Regions from separate parts of the Hymenobacter sp. BRD128 genome, predicted to be linked through region 2. Evidence: riboswitches for the same ligand, from Rfam matches in the RefSeq annotation. Region 2 holds a riboswitch; the other holds the start of a gene.
The links. A riboswitch is a leader RNA that binds a small molecule or an ion and turns the genes downstream of it on or off. The one in region 2 is predicted to bind thiamine pyrophosphate.
Positions count from the first base shown of each region.

Region 1: linked by a shared signal. The riboswitch ahead of thiS (sulfur carrier protein ThiS) and the one ahead of GKZ68_RS14120 (TonB-dependent receptor) in region 2 are both predicted to bind thiamine pyrophosphate.

Region 1 is NZ_CP053908.1:3,754,477-3,765,188, reverse strand. Features, by position in the region: gene GKZ68_RS16770 (hypothetical protein) at 1-657, shown strand, start outside; gene GKZ68_RS16765 (hypothetical protein) at 678-1,343, shown strand; gene rlmN (23S rRNA (adenine(2503)-C(2))-methyltransferase RlmN) at 1,405-2,478, opposite strand; gene GKZ68_RS22755 (energy transducer TonB) at 2,557-2,862, opposite strand; TPP riboswitch at 3,167-3,264, shown strand; gene thiS (sulfur carrier protein ThiS) at 3,347-3,550, shown strand; gene thiC (phosphomethylpyrimidine synthase ThiC) at 3,591-5,468, shown strand; gene GKZ68_RS16740 (hydroxymethylpyrimidine/phosphomethylpyrimidine kinase) at 5,560-6,315, shown strand; gene GKZ68_RS16735 (thiamine phosphate synthase) at 6,312-6,944, shown strand; gene GKZ68_RS16730 (thiazole synthase) at 6,941-7,720, shown strand; gene thiH (2-iminoacetate synthase ThiH) at 7,811-8,920, shown strand; gene GKZ68_RS16720 (hypothetical protein) at 8,933-9,946, opposite strand; gene GKZ68_RS16715 (thiamine phosphate synthase) at 10,117-10,712, opposite strand, start outside.
Region 2 is NZ_CP053908.1:3,193,745-3,204,456, reverse strand. Features, by position in the region: gene GKZ68_RS14135 (aldose 1-epimerase family protein) at 1-328, shown strand, start outside; gene GKZ68_RS14130 (DUF4139 domain-containing protein) at 335-1,897, opposite strand; gene GKZ68_RS14125 (hypothetical protein) at 1,984-2,214, opposite strand; TPP riboswitch at 2,379-2,485, shown strand; gene GKZ68_RS14120 (TonB-dependent receptor) at 2,543-5,002, shown strand; gene modA (molybdate ABC transporter substrate-binding protein) at 5,136-5,903, shown strand; gene modB (molybdate ABC transporter permease subunit) at 6,001-6,654, shown strand; gene GKZ68_RS14105 (ATP-binding cassette domain-containing protein) at 6,662-7,483, shown strand; gene GKZ68_RS14100 (acyl-CoA dehydrogenase family protein) at 7,581-8,816, shown strand; gene GKZ68_RS14095 (hypothetical protein) at 8,848-9,213, opposite strand; gene GKZ68_RS14090 (HIRAN domain-containing protein) at 9,409-9,747, shown strand; gene ruvB (Holliday junction branch migration DNA helicase RuvB) at 9,854-10,712, shown strand, end outside.

The DNA of each region.
Region 1 (10,712 bases), 560 kb from region 2:
ATGTCGCAGACGCCCGAGCAGGCCCGGCGGGGCTTCGATTACGTGGGCAACGGCACACGCATGTTCATTGCCCCTACGGCCCGCAACCTGTACCAAGGCGAAGGTTACGTGCAGGCGCTCAACGTGTTTCTGCTAGGAGTCAATTACGGCCTGACCGATAATATTTCGCTGGGGCTGCTAGTGCCCGTAATCCCGTTTTTTGGCGTTCCGGCCATCGCCATCACGCCCAAAGCCAGCGTGCCGGTGAGCAATAACTTTCGTGTAGGCGCGGGGGTGCTCTACGGTTTTGCTACGGGTGTAGGCGGCGGCAGTGGCAGCGCCGGCGTGGGCTATGGCCTGGCTACCTATGGCTCGGCCGATACCAACGTGACCTTCGGCCTGGGCTATGGCTTTGGTAGCGACGGCATTGGCAACTCACCAGTGGGCGTTTTCGGGGCCAACGTGCGGGTGTCGCGCCTGTTTTCGGTGGTCAACGAAACGTATATCACCAGCTTTGATGGCAGCGGCGGCATTGCCGGGCTGGCAGGCCTCCGCTACGCCTCGCCGCGCTTTAGCGGCAGCCTGGGGGCATTGTATTACAACTCGCGGAACGACAGTGGCATCTATCCGGCCTACCTGGATGTAGCGTACCGCTTTGGCAAAACCAAGCTGCGGTAGGCTAGCAGTAGTTTCGTAGCATGAAGCAACTCGTTTTAGTGGCTAGCTTGTGGCTCCTTGCCGCAGGCCCGGCCGCCCTAGCCGCATCGCTAGCCCTCGCCGACACGGTAGCCGGCCAAACTCAGCTAGCCCGGAGCCTGGCAGGCGAGGCCTGCCAGCAGCTGGCGGCTGGGCCTAGCACGGCCACGCTGAGTCCGGTACAGGCGCAGGCTGCCTTTGAGCAAGTACTCTCCCAAACCATCGAAAAGCGAGTGGCCACCATCCGGCAAGTAGCCGCCCAAGCTAAGGTGGCCGGGGCCTACGAGCAGCTACGCGCCTACCTGCCAACTGCCGTGGCCGTGCAGCTCATCCGGGCCTGCCCGGCAGCTACGCAGCTCTACAACCGATTCAGGCAGACGGCCGCCGGTGAGGACGAGTTTATCAAGGCGTGGGGCGACGAGCTGTGCCAGCGGCTAGCCGCTTTGCAAACCGCCGGGGCTTTCAAAGGCAAGTCATCGGCCGAGCGCGTCGAGCTTTTTCACCAAGAATTCAATGCCTCCCTCATCAGGCGCGGCCCACAGATTATGCAGTTATACGGGCCCAACGGTAATAGCCAGCCGGTGATAGAGCGGCTAGCCGGCCGCGTCACGGAAGACATGCAGCAAAATTGCCTGTCAACGCTTATGCTCTTAAAAGATACCAAGTGATACCACACAAAACCCCCGCTGCCAGGCCGGCAGCGGGGGTTTTGTGTAATAAGCGCGCGGGCTACGCTGCTTCTGCCTTCTCCTTGTTGGCGAGCTGCCCGCAGGCGGCATCAATGTCCTTGCCCCGGCTGCGGCGGATGTTGGTTTGCACGCCGCGGTCGGCCAGATACTTGTGAAAGGCCGTGATTTTATCGGCCTCCGCGTTCTGGTAAGCCGCGTTTTCGATGGGGTTATACTCGATGAGGTTAATCTTGCAGGGCAGCCACTTCGAGATGGTGTAGAGCTCGGCGGCATCCTCCAGGCCATCGTTAAAGTTCTCGAACACAATGTATTCGTAGGTGACTTTGCGGCCGGTTTTCTGGTGGTAGTATTGCAGCGCGTCCTTGAGGGCCGCCAGCGAGTTGGCCTCGTTGATGGGCATAATCTCGTTGCGCTTCGTGTCGTTGGGCGCGTGCAGGCTCAGGGCGAGGTTGGCCTTCACGTCATCATCAGCCAGCTTCTTTATCATCTTGGCGATGCCGGCCGTGCTGATGGTGATGCGGCGCGGGGCCATGTTCAGGCCGTCGGGGGCGGTGATGCGGCGCACGCTTTCTACCACGTTGGCGTAGTTGAGTAGCGGCTCGCCCATGCCCATGTACACGATGTTGGTGAGCGGCGTGCCGTACTGGGCCTCGCACTGCTCCCGAATGCGCACCACTTGGTCGTAAATCTCGGCCGCGTCGAGGTTGCGCTTGCGGTCCATGTAGCCGGTGGCGCAAAACTTACACGTGAGCGAGCAGCCCACCTGGCTGCTGATGCAGGCCGTCATGCGCGTGTCGTGCGGAATGAGCACGCCCTCCACAATGTTGCCATCGTGCAGCCGGAAAGCCGACTTAATAGTGCCGTCATTGCTGAGCTGCTGGTTTTGCACGGCCACGCCGTTTATCACGAAGTGGCGGGCTAGCAACTCGCGGGTGCTCAGCGAGATGTTGTTCATTTCCTCAAACGAGCCGGCCGTGTTCTTCCACAGCCACTCCGTCACCTGCTTGGCGCGGAACGGCTTTTCACCATGCTCCACCATAAACGCCTTGAGGTCGTCGGGCGAGGTTTTGCGGATGTCGCGTTTAGCGGGGGCGAGTTCGAGTTCCAGTAACATAGGGCAAAGATACAAACAGCCAACGCGTTGGGTTCCCACTACTACCTGCTTTGGTTAATTGTATAAATGTCTCGGCGGCTAGCGAGGTGTCAACCCAGGCTTACGTGGACTAGGAGCCGTGATGGCGAAGTTAACCGGTGCGGTGAAGCTCACGGCCACTGGTTCCCCTTTGTTGATACCAGGCTCAAACCGTGGTAGCTGGCGAACCGCCCACACCACTGCCGAATCGCAGTCGGGCCGGAGACCTTTAACAATTGCCACGTGTTGCTCCTGACCGTCAGCAGCTACCACAAATGTGACGAATATGCGGCCTTGTACCTGCTCGCGCAATGCATCGGGCGGATAAACGACGTGTTGCTGAATAGCTTTCACTATCCCTGCCATGCTATTGTCGCCAGGCAAATGAGGCATTTGCTCCACGTAAGCATACACTTTGGCTGGCATAGCAGCAGTTTGCGCCGCCACTGGTTGTATAACGAAAAATGCAGCGCAATATGACAGAGCTAGTCGAAGGGAATTTTGTAAAAATGGGCCCATGCGAGTAAGAGAATAAAGATTTGATAAAAGTATACTTCCTTAGCAAAAAGCAAACTGGCATGAATTGCTGCTCGCTGTGGCGTTGAATAAAATTTCGGCAAAACCGGCCTGATTCAACCAACGCTCATAATTCGCCGCCTACCTTCGCCACTGTAAACTTTAGGGGTGCTTTGCGCGAGCAAGGCTGAGACGATACCCTCCGAACCTGAACCAGGTAATGCTGGCGAAGGGAAAAGTACTGGACCGCTTTGCGGCTGCCTTACGGGGCTAGCCGTGGCTGGCGCCGCCTATTGTTTATGGACTTCCCATTGTCTCAACTAGTGCTAGTTGCATGGTTTGCTACGTAAACAATTCGGCCCACGAAGCCACTGAAAACCAGCCGCTCGCTGACCTCTTGGCCGCGCTGGACCAGGTCCAGACGCGCGGCCTCGCCGTGGCTGTGAACGACCAGGTGGTGCCCCGCACCGAGTGGGCCAGCCACGCCGTGCAGCCCCACGACCGCATTCTGCTTATTCGCGCCACTCAGGGGGGGTAGGCGTGGGCCGACCTCTCTTTTCCTACCCCATCCCATCGAGATGAAAAAGAAAGACCAAGCCCCTCAGCAGACGCTGGTGGAGCGCCAGCCCCTCACCGGCTCGCGCAAGATTTACGTGCCGGGCAAGCTACACCCCAATATCCGGGTGGCGATGCGTGAAATTGCGCTGGCCGACACCGAGCGCAAGTTCGATTTCGGCTTTCCGTCGGAGCAGAACCCGCCCGTGACGGTGTACGACACCAGCGGCCCCTACACCGACCCGAATGTCGAAATTGACCTGAAAAAAGGCCTGCCGCGCCTGCGCGAAAGCTGGATTCTGGAGCGCGGCGACGTGGAGCAGTTAGCCGGCACCACCTCCGACTACGGCCAGCAGCGCGCCGCCGACGCCAGTCTCGACCACCTGCGCTTCGAGCACATTGCGGCCCCGCTGCGCGCCAGGGCCGGCGCCAACGTGAGCCAGATGCACTACGCCAAAAAGGGCATCATCACGCCCGAGATGGAGTACATCGCCATCCGCGAAAACCAGCGCTTCGACGAGCTGCCCCAGGACGACCCGCTACGCACCCAGCACCGCGGCCACAGCTTCGGGGCCAACACGCCGGAGGACCATATCACGGCCGAGTTTGTGCGCCAGGAAGTGGCCGCCGGCCGGGCTGTTATTCCGTCGAACATCAATCACCCGGAGAGCGAGCCCATGATTATCGGGCGCAATTTCCTGGTGAAAATCAATACTAACATCGGTAACTCGGCCGTGACCTCAAGTATTGAGGAGGAGGTAGATAAGGCCGTGTGGAGCTGCCGCTGGGGCGGCGACACGCTCATGGACCTCAGCACCGGTAAGAACATCCACGAAACCCGCGAGTGGATTATCCGCAACTGCCCGGTGCCGGTGGGTACGGTGCCCATCTACCAGGCGCTGGAAAAGGTAAACGGCAAAGCCGAGGACCTCACCTGGGAGCTGTTTCGCGATACGCTCATCGAGCAGGCCGAGCAGGGCGTGGATTACTTCACCATCCACGCGGGCGTGCTGCTGCGCTACGTGCCGATGACCGCCAAGCGGGTGACGGGCATCGTGTCGCGCGGCGGCTCCATTATGGCCAAGTGGTGCCTAGCGCACCATAAGGAGAGCTTCCTCTATACCCACTTCGAGGAGATTTGCGAGATTATGAAGGCCTACGACGTGGCCTTCTCGCTGGGCGACGGCCTGCGCCCTGGCTCCATCGCCGATGCCAACGACGAGGCCCAGTTTGCCGAGCTGGAAACGTTGGGCGAGCTGACCAAAATTGCCTGGAAGCACGACGTGCAGGTGATGATAGAAGGCCCCGGCCATGTGCCCATGCACCTCATCAAGGAGAACATGGACAAGCAACTGAAGGAGTGCCACGAGGCGCCGTTCTACACGCTGGGGCCGCTCACGACGGACATTGCGCCCGGCTACGACCACATTACGTCGGCCATCGGGGCGGCCATGATAGGCTGGTTTGGCACCGCCATGCTCTGCTACGTGACGCCCAAGGAGCACCTGGGCCTGCCCAACAAGCAGGATGTGAAGGACGGCGTAATCGCCTACAAAATCGCGGCCCACGCCGCCGACCTTGCCAAGGGCCACCCCGGCGCGCAGTACCGCGACAACGCCCTGAGTAAGGCCCGCTTCGAGTTCCGGTGGGAAGACCAATTCAACCTCAGCCTCGACCCCGACACCGCCCGCGAGTATCACGACGAAACCCTACCCGCCGAAGGCGCCAAGGTGGCGCACTTCTGCTCAATGTGCGGCCCGCACTTCTGCTCCATGAAAATCACGCAGGAAGTGCGCGACTACGCGGCTACGCAGGAAATGACGGCGGCCCAAGTGCTAGCGGAGGGGTTGCGCGAGAAGTCGCGCGAGTTCGTGCAGAAGGGCAGCGAGATTTATCTGTAGCGCTAGGTAGCGTGGCCTCTGCGAGTCCGCGCGTGTTATCATCTCAACGTTACCACGCGCGGACTCGCAGCGTCCACGCTACATCTTTCTTATGCGCCCTTACGCCCTCACCATTGCCGGCTTCGACCCCAGCGCCGGGGCCGGCGTGCTGGCCGATGTCAAGACAATGGAGGCTAGCGGCGTGTATGGGCTAGCCGCTTGCACCGCCCTCACGGTGCAGAACGACGTGGCGTTTGAGCGCGTGAACTGGGTGCCGCTGGCCGACATTCAGGACCAAGTTCAACTATTGCTGGTGCGGTTTCCGGTCAAGTTTATCAAAATTGGTCTTTTCGAAAGTTTGCCACTGCTGCTGGAGTTAATTCGCTGGCTCAAAGCATATAACCCAGCTGTGCAACTCATCTGGGACCCGGTGCTACAGGCCACGGCCGGCTACGAGTTTCACGCCCGGCCCGACATCGAACTGCTGCAAGCCATTTGCTGCGAGCTGGCACTCCTCACCCCCAACCGGCCCGAGGCGCTGCGCCTGCTGCCCGCCGCTAGCCCCGAGGCCGCCGCCGAAACACTGGCCGTCTGGTGCCCGGTGCTGCTGAAAGGTGGCCACGCCGAGGGCGACTTTGCCACCGACGTGCTGCTCATGCCCGAGGTGCGCCACACGCTGGCTAGCCCCCGCCTGCCGCACGGCGAGAAGCACGGCAGCGGCTGCGTGCTGTCGGCCGCCATCTTGGCCCGGCTGGCGCTGGGCGACGACTTGCCCGAAGCCTGCTGGCAGGGTAAGACCTACACGGCCGCCTTTTTGGGCAGCAACGATACATGGCTAGGGTATCATTCTTTTTTAGAAGTATTATGAAAATCAGTCGGCTACAGTATATTACGACGAGCGCCCAGGCGGCCGAGCTGGCTTGCCGGGGCAGGGTGAATTGGGTGCAGCTGCGGGTTAAAAACCTGCCGGCCGCCGAGTGGAAGCAGCGCGCCCTCGACGTGCAGGTAGTCTGCCGCCACCACGGCGCCACCTTCATTCTCAACGACAACCCGGCGCTAGCCCTCGAAATCGGCGCCGATGGCGTGCACCTGGGCAAGCAGGATATGCCGCCGGCCGAGGCGCGGGCGCTGCTAGGGCCGGACTTTGTTATCGGCGGCACCGCTAACACGTTTGCCGATATTGAGGGGCTAGTGGCGGCCGGCGTTGAGTACATCGGGCTAGGGCCGTTTCGCTTCACCACGACCAAGGAAAAGCTAAGTCCGATTCTGGGGCTAAGTGGCTACGCCGAAATCATGGCGCAGTGCCGGGCAGCTGGTTTCACGACGCCGGTGGTCGGTATCGGAGGGGTAGGGCTGGCCGATGTGGCGGAGTTACTAGCCGCCGGTTTGCATGGCGTGGCCGTGTCGGGGGCCATTGGTGGCGCGGCTAACCCTACGGAGGCGGCCCAGCTTTTTGTGGAAGAAGTATCTAGCCCTCAGTCAATAGCAAGCTTATGAAAACTCAACCGCTGGTAATTGCTGGCCGCACGTTCACCTCGCGGCTATTCACGGGCACGGGCAAGTTCAGCTCGTCGGCCCTGATGGAAGAGGCCCTGTTAGCTTCCGGCTCGGAGCTGGTGACGGTGGCCCTTAAGCGCGTCGACGTGGCCGATACCAACGACGATATCCTGCGCCACCTCGGGCACCCGCAGTTCAGCCTACTGCCTAATACCTCGGGCGTGCGCACCGCCAAGGAGGCGGTTTTCGCTGCCCAGCTAGCCCGCGAGGCGTTGGAAACTAATTGGCTCAAGCTCGAAATTCACCCCGACCCCAAGTACCTGCTGCCCGACCCCATCGAAACCCTGAAAGCCGCCGAGGAGCTGGTGAAGATGGGCTTCGTGGTGCTGCCCTACATCCACGCCGACCCGGTGCTGTGCAAGCGCCTCGAAGAAGTGGGCGTAGCCGCCGTGATGCCGCTAGGCTCGCCCATCGGCTCCAATAAAGGGCTGCTGACTAAGGAGTTTTTGGAAATAATAATCGGCCAGAGCAAGGTGCCGGTGGTGGTGGATGCGGGCATCGGCGCGCCCTCGCACGCGGCGGCGGCGCTGGAAATAGGCGCCGATGCGGTGCTCGTGAACACGGCCATCGCCGTGGCCGGGCAGCCGGTGGCTATGGCGCACGCATTTAGAACGGCCGTGGAGGCCGGTCGGCTGGCCTATGAGGCGCGGCTGGCCGCGCCGGTGGCGCACGCCGAGGCGGTGGCCAGCTCGCCGCTCACTGCTTTCTTGGATTGATTGCCAATAATTTATCCCGATAACTCGCCTGTCATTGCCGCGCTGCGCTCGCAATGACAGGCGAGTTTAGTAGTCACTAGTCGTTATCAGATGAGCTTTCGCCCCGTTTTTGAGGCCCACCCGTGGGACGATGTCAAGGCCAGTATCTACGCCAAAACGGCGGCCGACGTGGAGCGCGCCCTAGCCGCGCCGCGCCGCACGCTCGACGATTTTAAGGCGCTCATCTCGCCCGCCGCCGCGCCTTACCTGGAGCAGATGGCGCAGGCTAGCCATCGCCTCACGCGCAATCGCTTTGGCAATACCATGCAGCTGTATGTGCCGCTGTACTTGAGTAATGAGTGCCAGAATATCTGCACCTATTGCGGCTTTAGCCTCGATAACAAGCTAAAACGGCGTACCCTGAGTAGCGTGGAGATGTTAACTGAAGCGGCCGTGCTCAAGGACTGGGGCTACGGCCACGTGCTGCTCGTGACGGGCGAAGCCAACCAGACGGTGGGCGTCGATTACTTGGAGAAAGCGTTAAAAACCCTGCGCCCGCACTTCGCTCATTTGTCGATGGAGGTGCAGCCGCTCGACCAAGCCGACTACGAGCGCCTCATTCCCGAAGGCCTTAATACGGTGCTGGTGTACCAGGAAACTTACCACCAAGAGGACTACAAAAAGCACCACCCCAAAGGCAAAAAGTCTAACTTCCAGTACCGCCTCGATACGCCCGACCGCCTCGGCCGGGCCGGCATCCACAAGATGGGGCTAGGGGTGCTCATCGGCCTGGAGGACTGGCGCACCGACTGCTTCTATACCGCGCTGCACCTCGACTACCTCGAAAAGACCTACTGGCAGACCAAGTACAGCCTCTCTTTCCCGCGCCTGCGGCCGGCCGAGGGCCTGCTTCAGCCCAAGGTGGAAATGAGCGACCGCGAGCTGGTGCAGCTCATTTGCGCCTACCGCCTGCTGAATGAAGAAGTCGAGCTATCGCTCTCAACCCGCGAAAACCCGGCCTTCCGCGACCAGGTTATCAAACTAGGCATCACCAGTATTAGCGCGGGTTCGAAGACCAATCCGGGCGGCTACGCGGTGGCGCCCGAGTCGCTGGAGCAGTTCGAGATTTCCGATGAGCGCAGTCCGGCCGAAATAGCCGCCATGCTGCGCCGCCAGGGCTACGAGCCAGTGTGGAAGGATTGGGACGCGGCGCTGGCCTAGCGGGGGTAGGAGCTAGCCCAGCACCTGCGCCGGCTGCCGGGCACCTGGCACCAAATCGGGGCGCAGCCAGTGCGTGGTGCCGTCCTCGCTGAGTAGGTTGCCGGCCATGCGCTCGCCCAGCTCGTGGGTAAGCATGGTGAGGCCGGGGCTCCAGCTCACTTCCAGGTCGGGCTCGGCCAGGGCCTCGAACTTGGCCCACCACAGGGCGGGCGGGTGGCAATCGGGGCGGAGCAGGTTGCCGGTTTCGGCCACGACTACGTGCTGGGCGGGGAAGAGCCGCCGGGCTGCCGCTAGCATACCGGGGATGTCGTTTTCGAAGTAAATATTGAGGCCCACGATGTCGAGCAGGCCGGCGTGACCCTGCTGCCAGGTAAAGCAATTATTCGCCACCGCCACCTCATCGGGCTGCCCCAGCAGGGTGGCGAAGGGCCGGGCCTGGTCGGCCCAAGGCACGGCAGGGTCCCAGCCCCAGGGCTCGCTCATGGCGGTGCGGCAGGTGGGGTCGCCAGCCTTGAGGCCCCGGGCGATGGCGATGGTAATGGCGCTGGTTTGGCGGTACACGTCCCACCACGAGCGGTTGCCGAAGGGCCACTGCCGGTTGTTGGGGGCCGCAATCCAATCGGTCCAGATGCCCAGCTCGGCGCCCACATTGTAGCTGCGAAACGCGCCCGGGTAGCGCCGCGCCACCTGGTAGCTCAGCTCGTACATGGCGGTGGCCGCGCTTTCGCCCCAAAAGCTGGCCTCATCTAGCCACTCGGGCAGGGCGTAGTGGTTCAGTACCAGCTCTATCTGGCCGTGACTGAGGGCTTGCAGGCGGTCGAGCCAGGCGTAGTCGGGCTGGCGGCGGGCTTCGTCCCAGAGGATGGTATCGCGGAAGAGGGTGAGGCCCATCTGGCGCGCTCGGCGGTAGTGAAACTCGGCGTGCTCGACGTGGCCCGTGGCGCGGGTATTGGAGAAGTGTAGGGGGCGGCCATCGTCGCCGCGGCCGCGCACCACGCTGCCATCAAAGCACATACCGTATTGCATTGGGGTGGGATAAGAGATTGGTAGAGAGGGCTTATTGGTTTAATTGCCACTAGCCGTGCTAGCGCTAAGGGACTTGGTACTCCCTACTACGGCAACGATGGGGCGAACGGCTTTTTGGGTCGCGGCTAGGGGGGAGGGTAGGGAAGCGAGCCGGTCGCTTTTGCCCGTCGCTAGCCCAGCCCCACGCGCAACTCCCGAAACGCGGCTACTGGGTCGGGGCTTTGCCAAATTGCGCCGAGCACTGCCGCTCCCGCAAAGCCCGCCGTTCGCGCTAGCTTACTAGTTTGGCTATCAATGCCTCCTAGCGCCACAACCTGCGGTTGGCGGGTAGGGCTAGCCGCCCGTTTTTGTAAAAAAGCCCGCACGGTGGTTAGGTCAAAATTGCTGGCATACCCCGCTTTGCTGAGGCTGTCGAAAATGGGGCTTAGAAATACGTAGTTGTAGCGGCGGCGTGCGCGGGCTATTTCGGCCAGCGAGTGGAAGGACGTGGAGAGCGTTTGGCCAGGTAACAGCGCCGGGCGGCGCATAATAGTTGCTCGCTGGCTGGCCGTGAGGTGCAAGCCGCCCAGCCCGTAGCGCCGCACCAACTCGGGGTGGCCGTGCAGCACTAAGCGCGAGTGAAACTGCACCGGCAGAGCCTCAATGAGGTTTTCCAGCGCTTCGGCCGGCCAACTGGGCTTGCGCAGGTGCAGGCGCTCCAGGCCGGTTGCCAGCAACTCGGTGAGTAGGCGCGGCTCCTCGGGCGGGGCCGTGGGCGCGGTGAGGA
Region 2 (10,712 bases):
CCCCGTGCTCACCAATGCGGCTACGCTGCCGCTCAGCTACGAGCTATTCAAGGACGATGCGCTCGTGTTCGAGCACTTCGACTTTACCCGCATTACCCTGCAAAAAACCGACCGCACCGGTCCTTTCGTGCGCATGCAGTTCAACGGCTTTCCCTACCTCGGGCTCTGGACCAAAAGCCCCGGCGCGGCCTTCGTGTGCATCGAGCCCTGGCAAGGCGTGGCTAGCCCCGTGGGCGCGCCGCAGGAGCTGCGCGATAAGGAAGGCATTCTGACCCTGGCGCCGAGCCAAATGTTTGACGCCAGCTATACCATCGAGATAGGCGCGTAGCCGGGGCTAGCGAAACTTCGGGTTGGAAATGCGCACGCGGTGGTTGATGATTTCTACCGCTTTATCCTTGGGATAATCGACCTGGAAGCTGAAGCGCAGCCGCTGGCTGGTGCCGGCGGGCAGCGTGAGCAGCCAGGTGAGCTTGCCGGTGCGCTCGTCTTGTTGGGCACCGCTGGCTTCGAGCACCTTCACGCTGATTTCCTTTTCTTCGGAGATGGGCACCTCGTCGAGCAGGCGCAGGCGCACGGTTTCGGCGTGGCGATTCAGCACGTTTAGCTCGTAGGTGAGGCGCACGCGGCGCTTGTCGCTGAGCGGCACGTTGCCGCTGAAGTCTTCGAGCTTGGCCCGGCCCACCACCAGCTGCGGGTCGTGGCCCAGCGCTACTTCGAGCGAGTCGTTGAAGGCGCGGTCTTCGAGGTCGGTGGTGCCCACGTACACGCCGTCGTGGTACACGTGGGCCTCATCGGGCAGTTGCAGGCCCTCCCAGCCGCTCACTTTGGTTTGCAGCACCACCTGCTCCGACACGCGGGGTACGGCCAGGTACTCGGGGTGGGCAGGCAGCGGCACGGCGGGCAACGTCAATTCGCGGCGGCGGCCGGGGGCTAGCGTCACGGGCTCGGGCACCTCGTAGCGCGAGCCCTGCGTGACGGCGGCGGGGCGGCCCTTGGCGGTGCCTTTCACCACAAATTCGTCGACCCGGCCCTCGCCGTTCTGACGGCCGCTGCCATAGTTTAGCTCCCAAGGCACCAGCTGCGGGCGCGATACATCGCCTACTTCGTAGCGCATCAGCACCACGGCTACCTGCTGCCAGGCCAGGCCCGTGCGGTTGGTAAGCTGCCCGTGCGTCACAAACCGCACCTCGCGGCCGCTGGCATTGGCCCGGATATCGAGCGAAGGCCGCCACGCACTACGGTTGTTCAGAAAATAGCGTAGCGTCAGCGGCATGGTGCCGGCACGGGCGGCCCGCACCACCAGCACCTGCCGGTCGCCGGCGCCGGTTTCGGAAGCCCGCGGCTGCAACAGTCCAATCTGGCTTCTGAGCGTGGTCAGGCGGCTTTCCAGGCGGTTGGTTTCCTGCTGAATGGCGGGCAGGCGGGTGCGCATCAGGGTGGCGCCCTTCTGCACCTCGGCGCTCCAGTTGGCCTGCGTGCCCGAGGGCAGCGTTTGGTTGGCCAGCAAAAAGGCTTTTTCCTGCTTCAGCCCTTCCAGCTCGCCTTCGGTAGCGCGCCGCTCCGTTTCGGCCTTGGCCAGGCTATCAACGGCGGTAGGGTTGAGGGGCGCGGCGGGGGCTAGCTGTTCGTCGTTGTCTTCTATCGAGAGCAACTCGGCGCCTTCGCCCAGCTGTACTTCCATGCCATCGGCATCGACGCGAGGCGATAAGCCACTCACCAGCAACCGGTTGAGGCCAGCGGCCAGCGTTACGGTGCCCCGGTGCTCTAGCGCCGTGCCGTTGAGGTAAACGATGACGTGCGTAAGGGGCGGCTTCACGGCCACGCGCGGCGTGGGTTGTGCAAAGACCGAAGCAATCGGCAGTAGTAGAACTACTAAAAGAGGGTAACGGAGGAGCATAGGCCTTGGCCGGCCACTAAGCGCCAGCGCGGCAAAGCTACTCGGCCAGGCCGGTCAGCAGCGGGGCTAGCTGCCCCTAAGCGTACTCACACTTCCACCGGCCGCCGGCGGTTGTAGTCGGGTTCCCAGTCATTGATGGGGCGCGAGATACCGGGCGGCAGGTCGATGTCGGGCAGGCCGGGGTCGTGGGGCTCGCCGCCGCCATCGTCGCCGCCCGAGGAAGGCGGGGGAGGGGGCGGCACGTGCCGGCGCTTCGGCATCACCAGAAAGAAGGTGAATACGGCCAGCAAAAACAGGGCGCAAAGAAGCTGGTGCATAACGAAAGGCCGATAGCGACTACACGAAAAAAGGTCCGAAGGCTGCCTACCCCCAACGCAAAGCGCCGGGCTGGCGTTGCGGGCTGCTGTGTTCTGCTAAGATAGCTGATAGCCAGCCAACCACACAAGTGCCCCCGGCCGCGCCGGGCCAGGGCGTATCTTTGCGGCCTGTTTAGGGGTGCTGGCCGGGAAAACCCGGGCTGGCTGAGATGACACCCATCGAACCTGAACCGGGTAATGCCGGCGCAGGGAACAAACAATCCGCGAACGATTTTGCCCGCCCGCCGACCCCTGGCGGGCGGGCGCGTGCTGCTTTTTTGTCGTTATTATGTTGAAAACTGTACTCCTCGCGGGCACGGCGCTGCTGGCGCTGGTGGCTGCCCCGGCGCGGGCGCAAGGCTCCGTGGCTGGCCAGCTCACCGATGCCGCTACCGGTGCCGCGCTGCCCGGTGCCACTGTGGTGCTCACCGACCGGCCCACCATCGGCACCGTCACTGATGCCAATGGGCGCTTTGTGCTGCCCGCCGTGCCGGCCGGCGCGCACACGCTGCAAGTGCGCTTTGTGGGCTTCGAATCTATTAGCCAGCTTTTGCAAGGCCAGCCCGAGGCCCAGCAACTGGCTCCGCTAGCCTTACGCACGGCCCGCAACCTCACGCCCGAGGCCGTAGTCACGGCTACCCGCGCCAATGAGCGCACCGCCACCACTTACCAAAACGTGAGCCGCGAGCAACTGCAAGCCCGCAACTTCGGCCAGGACTTGCCTTACCTGCTCGACCAGACCCCGAGCGTAGTCACGACTTCGGACGCGGGTACGGGGGTAGGCTACACGGCCCTGCGCATCCGGGGCACCGATGGCACCCGCATCAACGTGACGCTCAACGGCGTGCCGGTGAACGAGGCCGAAAGCCACGGCGTGTTCTTCGTCGATTTGCCCGACCTAGCCAGCTCCATTCAAAGCATTCAGGTGCAGCGCGGCGCCGGGCCCAGCACCAACGGCGCGGGTGCCTTCGGGGCTAGCTTGAACGTGGAAACGCTTGGCCTGCGGCCCAAGCCGTATGCCGAAATTAACAACTCGGCCGGCTCGTTTGGCACCTGGAAAACGACCGTGGCCGCCGGTACGGGCCTACTCAACAACTACTTCACGCTCGATGCCCGCGCCTCGCGGGTGCAGAGCGAGGGCTACATCGACCGGGGCTGGTCGCGGCTCAAGTCGCTGTATTTGGCGGGCACTTATTCGGATGAAAAGACGCTGCTGCGTGCGCTCGTCATCACGGGCTACGAAACCACTTACCAGGCGTGGTATGGGCTAGCGGATTCTTTATTAACCAAAAACCGCCGCTACAACGAGGCCGGTACCGACTACGGCCAGCACCTGCCGGCCTATAAAAATCAGACTGACAACTACCAGCAGGATTATTACCAATTCCTGATTTCGCGCCAGCTAGCCCCCAGCTTAAACTTGAGCGTGACGCCCTTCTGGACGCGTGGCGGCGGCTACTACGAGGAGTACAAGGCCAACCAGAATTTTGCAATGTATGGCATCAGTGGGCCGGTGTACCAGCCGCGCGCGGGCGGCGGCTTCGACACGCTCACGACCACCGACGTTATCCGGCGCCGCTGGCTCAAAACCGACCTCTACGGCGCCACCTACGCTTTGCAATTGCGACCCACGGCCGGGGGCTTCCTCACCGAAGCTACCCTGGGCGGGGCCGTGGTGGGCTACCGCGGCCAGCACTACGATGAGCTGACCTGGGCGCAGCGCGGCACCAATATTCCGGAAACCGGCACGCCCTACTACTCCGAGCCCAATGCCCATAAGCTCGACGTGAATACCTACCTGCGCGCCACCGTGGCGCTGAGCGAAAAGCTGGCCGCCTTCGGCGACGTGCAGTTTCGGCACGTGGCCTACGAGCTGTTTGCGCCCGACGGCAGCCCTGGCGGCGGCAAAAGTCAGCAGACTATCAACTTCAATTTCCTAAACCCCAAGGGTGGCCTCACCTACCAGGTGAAAGATGGGCTAGCGGCCTACGCCTCCTACGCGCTGGCCCAGCGCGAGCCCACCCGCACCGACTACACTGATACACCCGCCGCCCGCCGCCCCACGGCCGAAAAGCTGCACAATGTGGAAGTGGGCCTGCGCCGCACCACGGGCCCGTTTCAGTGGTCGGCCAACTACTACCTGATGCTGTACCGCGACCAGCTGGTGCTTTCGGGCCACCTCGACGACGTGGGCAACCCCATCCACACCAATGTGCGCGATTCCTACCGCACCGGCATCGAGCTGCAGGCCACCACGGTGCTCTGGAATAAGCTGACTATCAGCCCTACGGCCACCATCAGCCGCAATAAAATCAACAACTACACCGACTATCTCGCCGACTACGACAACGGCGGCGAGCGCGGCACCGAGTTCAAGCAAACTGATATTTCCTTCTCCCCCGCCCTCACCTTCGCCTATACTGTAGAATACGAGCTGCTGCCCGGTCTGCGGCTAGCCACGCTGGCCCGCTACGCCAGTCGCCAGTACCTCGACAACACGGCCACCGCCAGCCGCAGCATCCCGGCCTATTACGTGCAGGATGTGCGCGCCCGCTACCTCTGGCACCCCGCAAAGCTGGGCTTCCGCGAAATCGAGCTGGCCGCCGTGCTCAACAACGTGCTGGGCGCCACCTACGTGAACAACGGCTACACCTACGGCTACCTCAGCGGCGGGCGGGCGCAGTATTTCAGCTACTACTACCCGCAGGCCCGCCAGCATTTCCTGGCTTCAGTGAATTTGCGCTGGTAGAGGCGGCCTTGCCAACTCTGTAAAAGCCCGGTCGTAATTCGGCCGGGCTTTTCCGTGGGCAAAACCTTGCGCTAGGCAGGGCTGTATCTTTGGGTATATAACGGTGGCGTTTGCCTGCCGCTAGCCCTGTTACATGCTCCGTTTCCTTTTTGCGCTTTTGCTGCTGAGCAGCTGCCTGCCTGCGCGGGCGGGCGGGCTAGCCCCGGCCGGGCCCGCCCCCATCACCATCGCCGCGGCGGCCGACCTCAAGTACGTGCTCGATTCGCTGGTCACGATTTTCAACCGCCAGCACCCGCAAGGCAAAGTGACGGTGGTGTATGGCTCATCGGGCAAGTTCTACGAGCAGCTTAGCCACGATGCGCCGTTCGATATATTTTTCTCGGCCGACAGCGACTATCCGCAGCGCTTGCAGCAGATGGGCCGCACGGCCGGCGCGCCCGTGCCCTACGCCCTGGGCCGCCTCGTACTGTGGAGCAAGAAGCTGAACCCCAGCGCGAAAGGGTTGAATACGCTGCTCGACCCGCAGGTGAAGCGCGTGGCCATTGCCAACCCCGCCCACGCCCCCTACGGCCGCAAAGCCGAAGAAGTATTGCGCCACTACAAGCTCTACGACCAAGTAAAACCCAAGCTGGTGCTAGGCGAAAACATCGGCCAAACGGCCCAGTACGCTGTCACCGGCGCCGCCGACGTGGGCCTGCTTGCCTACTCGCTGGCCCTGAGCCCCGAGCTGCGCCGGGCCGGGCAATTTTATCTTATTCCGACCACCGCGCACACGCCCTTGCAGCAAAGCTACGTGGTGCTGAAACGCGCCAGCGGCAACGCTACGGCTAGCACTTTTGCCACGTTTATGGCTAGCCCGGTGGCTCGGCAGGCGCTGAAAAAATACGGGTTTGGGCTGTAAAACCGGCCATCAAAAAACGCCTGTCATGCTGAGCTTTGCTTACGAAGCATGACAGGTAAACCTTACTTATACGAATGCCCCCGACTACTGGCAAACCCTGCGCCTCACGCTAGCCCTGGCTGCCTGCACTACGGCGCTGCTGCTGCTGCTGGGCCTACCGCTGGCCTACGCCCTGGCTAGCTGGCGCGGCCGCCTCAAGCCGCTGGCCGAGGCGGTGGTGAGTCTGCCGCTGGTGCTGCCGCCCACCGTTATCGGGTTTTACCTGCTGGTGGCCTTCAGCGACAGCAGCGCGCTCGGCCGGTTTTTGATTGAGAAGCTGGGCGTGAGTTTAAATTTCACCTTTCCCGGTATTTTGCTAGGGTCGCTGGTGTATAGCCTGCCGTTTATGGTGCAGCCCTTGCAGGCGGGATTTGGGCAGGTGCCGCGCTCGCTGCGCGAGGCCGCCTACACGCTGGGCAAGTCGCGCCTCACCACCCTGTGGCGGGTGCTGCTGCCCAATATACGGCCGGCTCTATTGAATGGAATGGTGCTCACCTTTGCCCACACGCTGGGCGAATTCGGAGTGGTGCTGATGATAGGCGGCAGCCTGCCGGGCCGCACCCGCGTGGCCTCCATCGCCATCTACGACGAGGTGCAGAGCCTGCACTACGCCCAGGCCAATGCCTACGCCTTCACGCTGCTGGGCGTGGCATTCGTCATTCTGGTGGCGCTGTATTGGTTTACCAGGCGCAACGCGGCCCGCCTATCGTAAGAAGAACGTGCTAGATTTTCACCTTCGCAAAGCCCTGCTCACCGCCGCCGGCCCGCGCATCCTCGATGTGCGCCTGACTCTGGCGCCCGGCGAGCTGCTGGCCATCAGCGGCCCTAGCGGCGCGGGCAAAACCACGCTGCTGCGCCTGCTGGCCGGCCTCGACCGGCCCGACGGTGGCTTTATTCAGGCTGCCGGCCACACCTGGTATAGCCAGGAGCGCCGCCAGTGGCTACCGCCGCAGTGTCGCCCGCTGGGCTTTGTGTTTCAGGACTACGCGCTGTTTCCCAATATGACGGTGCGCGAAAACCTAGCCTTCGCCGCCGAGGGCCAGGCTGATAAGAAGCAGCTAGTCAACGAGCTTCTGGTAGCGCTGGAGCTGGCCGAGTTGGCCGAGCGCCGCCCGGCCGTGCTCTCGGGCGGGCAGCAGCAGCGCGTGGCCCTGGCCCGCGCGCTGGCCCGCCGCCCGCGCCTGCTTTTGCTCGACGAGCCGCTGGCTGCCCTCGACCTGCCCACGCGCCTGCGCTTGCAGCAAGTATTGGCTGAGGTGCACCGGCGGTTTGAGCTGACAACCATCCTAATCAGCCACGACCCGGCCGAGATAACCCGGCTAGCCAGCCGCGTGGTGGAGCTGGAACTAGGCCAGGTGCGCCGCCTGGGGCCGCCCGTGGCCCCGGCCGCGCCGGCTAGGGTGGTGGGCCGCGTGCTGGCGATGCTACCTGGCGGGCGGCTGCGCGTGCAGTTGCCGGGTGGCACGGAAGTAGAAGTGAACGGTACGGCTGGGGTAGGAGAGGAAATCGTGCTTACGGTCGATGTTGCGCCGACTTTGTAGGCCGCGCCTTGCACTACTCGCCGCCAGCTGGGGTTTATGAGCCAAACGCGGACTGCAAGTCCGCGCTACATTTGCCCAAACCTCATCCCGCCCCGCCATGTCTTCCATTGCCGACGTGCTCTCGCCCGAATCCAAAGCCCACACTGCTCAAAAAGGCAGCACCAATGCCAACGGCTTTACCGATTATTTTGACCTCGACGGCCTGCTCACCGAAGAAAATATCCTCGTGCGCCAGAGTATCCGCGATTTCGTCAAGAAGGAGATTTCGCCCAATATTGAGCAGTGGGCGCAGCAGGCGCATTTCCCATCGGAAATCGTGCGCAAGTTTGGCGACGTAGGTGCGTTTGGCCCCACCATTCCGCAGGAGTACGGCGGCGGCGGGCTCGACTACATCAGCTACGGCCTCATCATGCAGGAGATTGAGCGCGGCGATTCGGGCATGCGCTCGACGGCCTCGGTGCAGGGCTCGCTGGTGATGTTCCCCATCTACCAGTACGGCTCGGAGGCGCAGCGCCGCAAGTTCTTGCCCAAGCTGGCCAGCGGCGAGTGGCTAGGGTGCTTCGGCCTCACCGAGCCCGACCATGGCTCGAACCCCGGCGGCATGACCACTAATATCAAGGACGCCGGCGACCACTACATTTTGAACGGCGCCAAGCTCTGGATAAGCAACTCGCCGGAGTGTCAAGTGGCCGTAGTATGGGCCAAAAACGAGCAGGGCCGTATCAAGGGCGTCATCGTGGAGCGCGGCATGGAAGGCTTCACCACGCCCGAAATCCACAACAAATGGAGTCTGCGCGCCAGCATCACCGGCGAGCTGGTGTTTGATAACGTCAGGATTCCCAAGGAGAACATCCTGCCCAATGTGGAAGGCCTGAAGGGCCCACTGAGCTGTCTCGACTCGGCCCGCTTCGGCATTGCCTGGGGGGCCATCGGCGCGGCCATCGACTGCTACGAGTCGGCCCTGAAATACTCGCTCCAGCGCGAGCAGTTTGGCAAGCCCATCGCCAGCTTCCAGCTCCAGCAGAAGAAACTGGCCGAGATGATTACCGAAATCACTAAGGCCCAACTACTAGCCTGGCGCCTGGGCGTGCTCAAAAACGAAGGCCGCGCCACCAGCGCCCAAATATCGATGGCTAAGCGCAACTCAGTCGAGATGGCCCTGCACGTAGCCCGCGAGGCCCGCCAGATTCACGGCGGCATGGGCATCACGGGTGAGTACCCCATCATGCGCCACATGATGAACCTCGAATCGGTGGTCACCTACGAGGGCACGCACGACATTCACCTGCTCATTACCGGAGCCGATATTACGGGTATTCAAGCGTTTAAGTAAAGAATAAATTGCGGCCTGGCTAGGCCGCAATTTATTCTTTTTCCAGCAGATAAACAGTTTCGGTGATGGCGCCATTGCCCAATACAACCGGCGTGCTGGTCTTGAGGCGCCAGCCGGAAGCGCGCAGGTCATTAAGCGTCTTAAGCTCAGCGGTACTTAGCTGGTCGAGCGAACCGGATATTTTGTTAACAGTCCCTGTCTTGGTGTCCAGTTCCTGGGTTTGCGCCTGTCCGTCGGGCGAAATGGTGATAACTGTCCCTTTAGAGCTGAAGCCAGCGCCGCTGAAGCGACCGATAACCATCATGTAGCCACTGGCGTGCGGTGCTTTGGGGTAGAAAGCCCGTGCGCCGCCAGCCGTAAGAGCCGTCAGCAGGCTGAGGAGAAGGAGTTTTTTCATGTATGAATGAGGAAGGATAAGCTTAGGCAAGTTAAGCAGTCGCTTTGGTTTGCCGACCACCTCAACCAATGCAACGCGGAAGGCGGTAATTTGAACACCTAGCTAGTAAAGACCAAGCTCGTCGGGCTCAGCGGAGCAGGCTCTTTTACGGTACTGTTCTCGGTGGTTTGGCGGGATAGGGCGTAATTTGCCTGCATGAAGCCCGCTACGCCCCTCGTTTTGCTGGAATGCCTGGTTGCCGGCACTTCCCACCGCCCCGAACTACCCAAGCAGGAAAAGTCGCTCAAAGTCGGCCAGGCGCTGCGCCTGGAGCGCGAAGCCGACAGCAAGTACGACGACTGGGCCGTGAAAGTCCACTCGGGCCCCGCCGATGACACAGCCAGCATCTGGCTGGGCTACTTGCCTGAAACCCGCAATGAAACCGTGGCCCGCCTGCTCGATGCTGGCTACCCGCTCACCGCCCGGCTAGCCCACAAAGCCTGGGAAGACGACTGGCTGCACCTTGAAATTGAAGTGCTGCTGCCGCGCGAATAAAGTTAGGTTTGCGGTCGGCCAAGGGAGTTTTTTGCTAACTAATTTGGTTAGCTGATTACCCGTTTCCGACGGCCAGTTGACCACGAGCAATTAACAATTAGCAACCATGCGTGAAGCCTATCTAACCGGCGGCAATGAACATTTCGATGCCACCGAAAAAGACATCGACAAAGCCCTGCGCCCGCTGAGCTTCAGCGACTTCACGGGCCAGGATAAAATTCTCGAAAACCTCAAGGTGTTCGTAGCTGCCGCCAAGCAGCGCGGCGATGCCCTCGACCACGTGCTGTTGCACGGCCCTCCCGGCCTGGGCAAAACCACGCTCTCGCACATTATTGCTAATGAGCTGGGCGCGGGCATCAAGATGACTAGTGGACCGGTGCTCGATAAGCCCAGCGACCTCGCCGGCCTGCTCACTAACCTTGAGCCGCACGACGTACTTTTCATCGACGAGATTCACCGCCTCAATCCCGTGGTGGAAGAATACCTTTACTCGGCGATGGAGGACTACCGCATCGACATTATGCTCGATTCGGGCCCCAACGCCCGCTCGGTGCAGATTTCGCTCTCGCCCTTCACGCTCATTGGTGCCACCACGCGTTCGGGCATGCTCACAGCGCCGCTGCGGGCGCGCTTTGGCATCTCGGCCAGGCTGGAGTATTACGACTCTAAGCTGCTGACTACTATTGTGCAGCGCTCGGCCGATATCCTGCACACGCCCATTCACGAGGATGCGGCCTACGAGATTGCCCGCCGCTCGCGCGGCACACCCCGCATCGCCAACAACCTGCTGCGCCGCACCCGCGACTTTGCCCAAATCAAGGGCGACGGCACCATCACAGTGGAGATTGCGCAGTTTGCCCTGAATGCCCTCGACGTAGATGCCCGCGGCCTCGATGATATGGACAAGCGCATCCTCACCACCATCATCGACAAGTTTAAGGGCGGCCCGGTGGGTATCAGTACCA